DNA from 3 places in the Paenibacillus sp. PastF-3 genome. Region 2 is predicted to be linked to each of the others. Evidence: riboswitches for the same ligand, from Rfam matches in the RefSeq annotation. Region 2 holds a riboswitch; each other region holds the start of a gene.
What was found. Region 2 has a riboswitch for cyclic di-GMP ahead of M2444_RS07095 (thiamine pyrophosphate-binding protein). Riboswitches for the same ligand answer to the same signal wherever they lie in the genome.

Region 1: another riboswitch for cyclic di-GMP. It lies ahead of M2444_RS19010 (glycosyl hydrolase); the one in region 2 lies ahead of M2444_RS07095 (thiamine pyrophosphate-binding protein).
Region 3: another riboswitch for cyclic di-GMP. It lies ahead of M2444_RS19390 (bifunctional diguanylate cyclase/phosphodiesterase); the one in region 2 lies ahead of M2444_RS07095 (thiamine pyrophosphate-binding protein).

The regions. Positions count from the first base shown of each region.
Region 1 covers NZ_JARXWM010000009.1:145,706-148,994, forward strand. Annotated here, with positions in the region: gene M2444_RS19005 (sugar phosphate nucleotidyltransferase) at 296-1,669, shown strand; cyclic di-GMP riboswitch class I at 1,806-1,885, shown strand; gene M2444_RS19010 (glycosyl hydrolase) at 1,898-3,289, shown strand, end outside.
Region 2 covers NZ_JARXWM010000002.1:669,596-672,884, reverse strand. Annotated here, with positions in the region: gene M2444_RS07100 (carboxymuconolactone decarboxylase family protein) at 1-329, opposite strand, end outside; gene M2444_RS07095 (thiamine pyrophosphate-binding protein) at 340-1,980, opposite strand; cyclic di-GMP riboswitch class I at 2,138-2,233, opposite strand; gene M2444_RS07090 (methyl-accepting chemotaxis protein) at 2,424-3,289, opposite strand, start outside.
Region 3 covers NZ_JARXWM010000009.1:238,087-241,375, forward strand. Annotated here, with positions in the region: gene M2444_RS19380 (alpha/beta hydrolase) at 1-83, opposite strand, end outside; gene M2444_RS19385 (Zn-dependent hydrolase) at 204-1,454, shown strand; cyclic di-GMP riboswitch class I at 1,678-1,764, shown strand; gene M2444_RS19390 (bifunctional diguanylate cyclase/phosphodiesterase) at 1,884-3,289, shown strand, end outside.

The DNA of each region.
Region 1 (3,289 bases), on a different contig from region 2:
TTAGGTAAAGAACGGAAAGGGAATTTGGAACTGTAGAAACGGAGTGTTCGCCCGAAAGATTTCCGTAGGAAAGCTAGCTTCGAAAGCATATGCTATCCTCGGATTTCTACCGCTGGCGGCGGTTCAAATCAGGAAATCTGAGGATAACAGCGATCGGAAGTCCAAAATCCCTTGGAGTGGTTCATACCTAATAAATTTTTTTAATGCATCCGCTCGAAATAAGGCTAAGCGGAAGCTGACGTTTTGATAACAATTCAATTATGCTCGATTTCCATAATTCAAGGAGGGTTCATCTATGAAAATGGTACTTCTATCAGGCGGCTCAGGTAAACGGCTATGGCCGTTGTCCAACGACTCACGTTCAAAGCAATTTCTAAAGGTACTTGAAAGCCCTCAAGGTGAACCGGAATCCATGGTACAACGTGTCTGGAGACAGCTGGAGGAAGCAGGGATGGCAGAATCATCTTATCTGGCCACCGGCCGCGGTCAAGTAGAAATGATACAAAGCCAACTGGGAAGTCATGTGCCGATTATCGTTGAACCGGAGCGTAGGGATACTTTTCCGGCCATCGCCTTAACAGCTACCTATCTTTATTCGGTTGCAGGTGTTTCTCCAGCGGAGACGATAGCCATTTTGCCTGTTGATCCTTATGTAGAAGCATCCTTTTTCGATACCATAGCTATGCTTGAGGGGACCATGCTGGAAAGCGGAGCAAATCTGGCACTAATGGGTGTTGTTCCTGAACATGCCTCAGAGAAATACGGATATATCATTCCTACCACTGAAGAGGCGGGGGGGAATGGTTTTATGAAGGTGAGTCACTTTCAAGAGAAACCAGACCGCATACAAGCAGAACAGCTCATCGAACAAAATGCATTGTGGAATTGCGGAGTGTTTGCCTTCCGTTTAGGCTACTTGTTAGATATTTTGCAGCGTAAAGGGTTGCCTTTAGGATATGAAGAATTGCAGAAGCAGTATAAGCTATTGTCTTCCATCAGCTTTGATTATGAAGTGGTGGAGAAAGAAGAACATATTGTGGTGCAACCTTATGATGGATTCTGGAAGGATCTTGGAACTTGGAATACGCTGACAGAGGAAATGAGCAGCAAGCATGTAGGAAAAGGTTTTGTGACGGCGGATTCTGAGGGGACTTGCTTGATTAATGAGCTGGATATTCCGATTACGGTAATTGGTGCGAAGGATCTGATCATCGCGGCTAGCCCGGATGGTATTCTGGTTACCCATAAAGCTGAGAGCCCACGGATTAAAGAAGTGCTGAAGACCTTTGAACAGAGACCGATGTATGAGGAACGCCGCTGGGGTCATTACAAAGTTATTGATTATGTGAAATACGACGAGGGTAATGAAGTGCTGACCAAACGGATTTTTATATCCGAGGGGAATAATATCAGCTATCAATTACATCGCAAGCGTAGTGAAATTTGGACAATCGTCAGCGGCGAAGCAAGTATTGTGCTGAATGAGAAGAAACATAATGTGAAGGCTGGGGACGTGGTACGTATCCCGGAAGGAACGAAGCACGCGATCCTTGCTTTGACGGATGTTGAGTTTATAGAGGTACAGACGGGTTCTGAGTTAGTAGAAGAAGATAATATTCGTATTACTTTAGACTGGAATGATATAGAACTACAACAATTCATTTCATAGGTCTAACCTATCTATTTAACCAATCTGAAATTTCTTTAAACAGGTAAATTGACTCAATTATCAAAAAAAGTCATAAAAACACTAAATATATCATTAATTGTCGTCGATACTTACGGTAAGAGAGATTATTTCTCTTAAATTGAAAAGGCAAACCTATCGAAAGGTAGGGACGCAAAGCTATAGGGCCTTCGAAAGAGTGGCAGCCTGGCTACCGAAAGGGAGATTATTTTGAAAGCTTACCGTACGTATCGATTATTTGGCGCATTTCTGTCACTCGTCCTGTTTCTGACTGCACTTCCGCTTACTGTTGGAATTTCGCCGTCTGTTGTCATAGCTGCTTCAAATTCTGGTACCCCAGTTACCCCAGGAGCCTCACCCGAAGCCGTAAAGCTGCTTAACTATCTTTACTCGATTTCAGGAAAAGGTATTATTGCTGGTCAACATGACTATTTAGAAAGTCCAGATGAAATTAACAATATGCTGAAGGGAACAAGCGGACAGTACGCAGCTCTTCACGGTTATGAACTGGGCGCGATCAGTGGCCAGTCCGAAGGAACGATGGCCTGGCAGCGTCAAAATGTGGTGAACAGCGCCATCAACTGGAATAAAGCGGGCGGGATCGTAGCTATGACTTTTCATGCTAACCTGCCAGGCACCGCTTATGACTGGGGTAATGTGAAAAAAACGCTTAGCCAAAGTGAGTTCGATAGTTACGTTACACCGGGTACCAAGCAATATAACAGTCTGATCGCTGAACTTGATAAGGTAGCAGTCTCCCTAAAGAGCTTACGTGATGCCAACGTTCCGGTACTTTGGAGACCCTATCATGAAATGAACGGAAACTGGTTCTGGTGGGGGAAGAAAAACAACTTTTCAAAACTTTGGAATGTTATGTATGACCGTTTTGTTAACGTTCATAAATTAAATAATTTGTTATGGGTATGGAGTCCGAATGCTCCGAATGTTTGGTCAGATCCTTATGCGTCAACTTATCCAGGAGCAGATAAAGTAGATATTCTGGCAGCAGATATATACGAAAATGATTACCAGCAAAAATACTATGATAGCTTGTTGAGTCTAGCCGCTGGCAAACCGATTGCGATCGGGGAGAATGGTGAAGTGCCTAATCTGGAGAAGCTACAGCAATCGCAAAGTAAATGGACGTATATGATGAGCTGGGGAAAAATGCTTTACGATAATAACAGTGCAGACACAATCAAAACTTTTATGAATAGCAACTATACCCTGACTAGAGATAAATTAAATACTAGTCTGGTACCGAAGCCTAGCGCTGCACCAGCGCCGGCACCTTCCGAAGAAGAGGGAGAGGCAGCAATTCCTCTTGCGAAGGGGCTTGCAGGAGAATATTATAACAACATCCAGCTGTCGGGAGCAGCAGCTCTTACTAGAACAGATGCGATGATCGATTTCAATTGGCGGCTAGGATCGCCGGATGCCGCCCTCGGGATTGATCGTTTCTCCATACGTTGGAGCGGTAAAATTAAGCCATTATATGAAGAGCAATATACATTTTACACTACCTCAGATGATGGCATCCGTGTCTGGGTGAATGGGGAATCTGTGATTGATAGCTGGACTAAGCAAAGTGGTACTGAGCGT
Region 2 (3,289 bases):
GCTGTGATGATTCTAGGTGCCCCTATAGCGGGTACTAAGTGTAGTAGAATGCCTTTGAGCTGTTCTACAGTAACTCCTACACGAAGAGCCATAACATAATGAACTCCTAATTGATCGAACTGGCCCATTGCAATTAGAGCAGAAATAACAGAGACTTCCTTCCAGTCAGCTTCAATGGTATTGCGTTGAAAAATATCTCCATACGCATTACCCATGATGAATTCTGCCAAGTCAGGGAAATGTTCCTTAATCGGAGCTAGTGCTTTAGCGCCATAGTCTCCTGAGAGATTCGTGAAGTGGTTCAGACCACTGTTAACATTATCTTTCATAGTGAGCCTCCTAATTTAGGTTCAAAGTACGGTGTGCAGTCGGAGGGACTTCATCACGGTCTGTTAATAATTCAATAACTGCAACACGGTTAAGAGCAACGGCGTCCTTAATTGCAGTCGAGAATTGTTCCGCAGTCTCACACTTATAGCCTGTCGCTCCTAGAGACTCGGCAAATTTCACAACGTCCATTGGGACTTCGTATATCGTTCCATCAATACGGCCAGTAGTTTTTTCCATCCCTTTAAGCGCCATATCGAGTTGCTTATTATTTACTACGATAAAGATGACAGGGATATCTTTGCAGACGGCGGTGTTTATTTCTGTACCTAGCATCATAAAACAGCCATCACCTGTAATACAGAAGACAGTTTCTTCAGGAGCTGCAACCTTTGCACCAATAGCCATACCGATAGAATTACCCATGCAAGCAAAATAAGCATCAAATACAAAACTGCCTGGTTTCTTAACCTTGTACCATTTAGCAGCATTGAATCCATGACTGCCGTCATCAACAAATACTGTATTATTGTCAGGAATCAGATCACTCATCGTGCTCATAATAGACGCAAGGGAAAGATTCTTCAGACTGGGAAGCTCTTCTGAATAATCTACATAAGGGATAGCTTCACGTTTAGTAATATGATTAGGATCAATATGATTTAGGTAGCACACTAGGTTATCACGTAGATCACCAGTGACTGGTATCGTTTTGGAGAACAAGATTTTTCCAACAAAGGTCGGATCAATATCAAATTGAATTAATGTTGTCGGGTGATTCTCCCGTTTTAGGTTACAGACGGTCATATCACTTAATCGTGATCCTAGAACTATAAATAGATCACTTTTATTCAACAGGTCATCCCCGTGGGTGCAACCTCCAACACCAATAGGACCATGATAGAGTGGGTGATCCCAAACCATAGCCCCTTTACCACCAGGTGATGTTACTACTGGTATATTAAAAGTTTCAGCGAGCTGAATAAGCTGGCTATGCGCCCCAGATCGATTGACCCCTTTACCCGCAATAATCAAAGGATTCTTTGAGGCATTGATAGCATCAACTACTCTGTCGATATTCGCTAGACTTACTAGAGATTCGCGTTCGGGAATTACAATATTGCACTCTTCCAATCCTTCTGTCTGTACATCAAACGGCACACAAAGATGAACAGGCCCACGTTGGTTAAGAGCAATTGAAATCGCATGATTAAAAATAGTACTAAAGTGATCACCGCGTTCAATAAGTTTACTGAACAAGGTGGCAGGTCTGAACATCTCCGCTAAATCAGCTAAGTAAGAGGAAGAGTCCTGACATTGGGGGATTCCAAGCTCTTTAATAGATTGGTGGCCCGTAATAAACAGCACTGGCAAGTTGTTGGCTTTCGCATGTGCTGCTGCTGTAAGTAGGTTAGTTCCGCCTGGACCAGAAGTACCAAATGCTACGCCTAGATTACCAGTTTTCAGCGCGTATCCAGCTGCTGCGAATCCGGAGCTGGATTCATGTCTCCCTGGAATAAATTCAATACCATAGTCTACCATCTTAAGAACTACGGGACAAATCGATTTACCAATGATCCCAAAAGAATGGGTCACTCCGAGGTTACGTAGTGCTTCCGCCATATAATCTGCGACTGTCTTCAAAAGATACACCTCACAAGTTGATTAATATTTATTATGTTATTGATCTTTCGAAGTGATCTGATTGATCAATAAACTCAAAAATAGAAAACCTGTGCTCCGAAAAAGGGCACAGGTTGGTGGCGTAAATCGCCGTAAAGACTGAACAATAGTTCAGCCGTCCCGGGTCCTTAGCAACCTGGCAATCATGGCCTCAGAGTAAAAATGAGGCTGTAGATCCATGGTTTTGCGTCATCCTCTTTCGAAGATTTTGCCTATATTAATTTAAAATTTATAAGAAGAATTTTCCTTTACAATATATTCCTTGGGATCATCCTTTGTCAATATATTATCGCAAATTAACTCGAATTTTGACGAAAGTCTTGTCAAACCTATGAAATAATAGAAAATAAACCGTCCCCTAAGACAAACTTAGAGGACGGTTTATGGCTTGGTTTATTCGTTATGCAAGTTGTTTAAAACTTGAAGATATGGATCGTTTTCTGTAGATTAAATACGGCTTGAGTCATTTTCTCAGTTTCTTCTGCGACGGACTGCAGGGCATTAATTTGTTCATTCATTGCAGCCGATACTTCTTCGGTGCCAGCAGCAGTTTCCTGAGTGATTGCAGATATATTTTCTATTGCACCTGAGATTTTCAAGGCACTTTCCAGCATAAGATCACTTTCAGAAGAGAAGGAAGAGATCTGCTCGGTAATATACTGCACACTTTGTACAATTTGAGCAAAGATATGAGCAGATTGAGTGATCATCTCATTCTGTACCTGTACGACTTCTTCGTTGATAGCGATATTGTCAATCGCTTGTTTAATATCAGTTTCAATGCTCCGAACTAAACCAAAGACTTCCTTTGTTGAAGCCGTTGATTCTTCGGCAAGCTTACGGACCTCCTGTGCGACTACTGCAAATCCTCGACCATGTTCTCCGGCACGTGCTGCTTCGATGGAGGCATTCAGCGATAACAGGTTAGTCTGTTCAGCGATCTCAGTGATGGTCTTTGTGATCATCGTTATTCCGCGAGCATTATGAGACAAGGCCTCGATAGTATCCGCTACTTTTTGAGTAGCCTGGATGTTTTTGCGCATGCCTTCAGCTTGAGTATCTACGGATTGGCGCCCTTGTTCAACTAGTTCTAATGTATGTATTGAACGTCTGTTCATTTCTTTCGTTGAGTTCGTATAATTGGAGACTTTATTCTCAATATCTTTAATAGATTCTGTCATTTCAGCGATATCCGTAGATATTTCATTTGCCCCAAGAGCTAGCTCATTTGACGAAGAGGCTACCTGTGCCATGACAATTTTCAAGTTCTGATTCTTAT
Region 3 (3,289 bases), on a different contig from region 2:
GGGGCTTGGGGACGGTTTGTTTCATAAAAATCAGCTTTAATGGTAAATTGATCATTTTCTTTAAAAATAATGGTCTTCTTCATAGCTATCCATTACACCTCATCAAGTAAGTGATTTTTAAAGATTAGCGCTACCTCTATTGTATATCTTCACGAATTTGGATGAAACCATAATCATAAATACTCAGGATTGGAGATACTGGCATGGATAGAAAGAGAAGATATCAGGCTTTATTTGATAATATTAATCAATATAACTCGGGTGAGAAGGGCATCACTAGAATTGCCTATACCAATGAAGAGCAGACATGTACAAGTGCTTTTATGCGGATGTGTAAGGCTGAAGATTTAGATATCCGGATGGATCATTGCGGAAATGTGATTGCTAGAAGAAACGGGAAGATAGAAGGGCTCCCACCCGTTGTAATGGGCTCTCACTTGGATACGGTATATCAAGGTGGGAAGTACGATGGTGTAGTGGGTGTAACGGCTGCTTTGGAAGTGATCAAACGTCTAAACGAAAAAGGGATTGAAACGGATCATCCGATCGAAATTATTTCATTTGCCTGTGAAGAATCCTCGCGTTTTGGTATTTCAACAGTTGGCAGCAAAATAATGTCAGGGTTATTTCAGAAGGAGAAATATAGATCTTTGAAGGACAAAGACGGTATTACAATGGAAAAGGCATTTTCGCTATGTGCACTGGATTATAACAGTATTGATCAGGCGAGTAGAGAAAATGAAGAATTAAAAGCGTTTTTTGAATTACATATTGAGCAAGGTCCTATCTTAATAAACAATAATAAAAAAATTGGAATTGTGACTGGAATTGCTGCACCCGTGAGGCTTCATATTCAAATATCAGGGAAGGCATCCCACTCTGGAACGACACCTATGAATATGAGAAAAGATGCTTTTCTGGGTGCCTCAGAAATAGCACTTGAGCTTGAAAAAGCAGCCAAACTCGAACAAGAATTTGGAACGGTTGCGACGCTAGGGGTGATAGATATCTTGAATGGCGCTATGAACGTGGTTCCGGGAGAAGTGGAAATTAAAATTGATATCAGATCTACTTCAGTGGCATCCAGGAAACGTGTGTTAGACCATTTGTATCAGACGATAGCCTCAGTACAAGAAAATAGACAACTTGTAATTGAGAGTACGGAAATTATTTCGGAGGAACCTGTCCTATTATCGGATGAGATCAGTCAGGTTCTAGAATCCATTTGTGAAGAGAAGCGGATATTGAGTCAACGGATGATTAGTGGGGCAGGGCATGATGCCATGAACATGAACAAACTTTGCCCAGTAGGGCTTATCTTTGTTCCTTCTGTAGATGGACTTAGTCATCATCCTAATGAATTTACAGATATGGATGATATCATTATGGGGATTGATATCTTAGAAGAAGCTGTTCTTCGTTATGCGTTTGTAGACAAACATAGTTCGTGTTGAGAAGTAAGTCCCAATGTGACATATATAAATGTTACATTGGGACTTACTATCTAATTTTATAATTGTTCGCAGAATTGTTGCTTTACATTAATAAATATTATATTAAAGTTAACATTGACGTTTGTGAAAAATTTCCCATTCAAAAATATTAAATCACAGCGGAAATAGGTCTTTTGGAGGTAACCTATTTTTAATAGAGTATTTAGGACTAGTAATAGTAAAAACAAAATATTGGTAAACCTATTGAAAAATAGGGACACAAAGCCATAGGGTCTAAATCTATTTATAGATATGACAGCCGGTTGCATGCAGTGGGAGTTTCATGCTCTTATTTTTTGATGCATATGCAGCCGTTATCATTCTGATAGCGGCTTTTTTTGCTCATTTTCTAATAAAAAACGTAATAAATCGGAAAAAGGATGATAATACATGGATCAGACACAATTTCGAGTATGGAGAATGATAGGCCTCGTAATAATGGCAGCGTTGATATTTTGGGGGTGTTCTTACTATTTTATAAAATGGACTGTTAACTCTTATGAGCAAGAAGCGGTTACTGCTACATCAGAAGCTACGATACATGCGAGTAAATCACTAGGAAATATGATACAGGGTGGATTAGATTCTTTAGATGGAATTGCTGATTCTATTTCGGAAATCAATTATATGGATTGGGATAAGACCAAAAAATATCTGCATCACTTTGATAAAAAATATAATTTTATACGAATTAGCATCAACAGCCTAGATGGTAAAGCTTACGCATCGGATGGGACAATGTTTGATGTATCAGATGAAGTAGGGTTCCAAAAAGCGCTGCAGGGTATTAGCAGTATTTCTGATCCATTCTTAGATAAGATCTCCAATAAAGAAATTATCACGATTAACAGCCCACTTAAGTTTAAAGGTGAAGTGAAGGGGGCTATATCTGCCAGCAGATATACACAAGAACTTTATGATGCTCTTGCAGTCTCCTTCTTTAAAGGTCATGGTTATTCTCAAATCATTGATCAAAAGGGACAAGTCATTATCAAATCGAAGAATCTCGAAGAGGATAAGTCAATTGATAACATATTCGAAAGTATAAGTCTTGATGCTAGAAATAAGAAACAACTGCAAATCTTTAAAGAGAACATAACCGCAAAAAAATCTGGAGTAGGAATATTTTGGATTAACGGAGATAGCAAAATGGTTGGCTATTCTGGCATCCAGGGGGTTGAGGACTGGTATATTCTCTCCGTGATACCGAAAGATGTGATCATGGCCAAAGCGTCTCAAATGAGCCAGGCGACTTTTCTATTATGTGTAATCATGTTTGTCTTATTATTGATCATATTTGTAAACATTCTATTAAATAAGAGCAAAATTAGGAAACAGATGGAGAGGATTGCCTTTGAGGATGAGTTAACGCATCTTTCTAGAACGAATAAATTTGTTAAAGATGCTCAGTATTTACTTAAAGAGAAACCGAATACAAAGTTTGCTGTGTTGCAATTTGATATTGAACAATTTAAATACATAAATGAAATTGTCGGTTTTCATGAAGGAAATAGCATTTTGATTCAAGTGGCTAATAGCTTAACAGCAAACACATTAGACGAGGATGTCATTGGACGCTTAGGGGGTGATCGTTTTATTCTTTTCACTTCGTATGACAATAAGGCGGAATTAATCATCCGTATACAAGTACTTACTGAACAAATGAGCGACTATACGTTTGGAAATGAAGAAGGTTTTAGGCTAGTGATTAATTGTGGAATTTACTGTATAGATGATCGTCAGAGCGATATCCTCACATGTATTGACCGAGCAGGAATCGCTTGTAAGTCCATTAA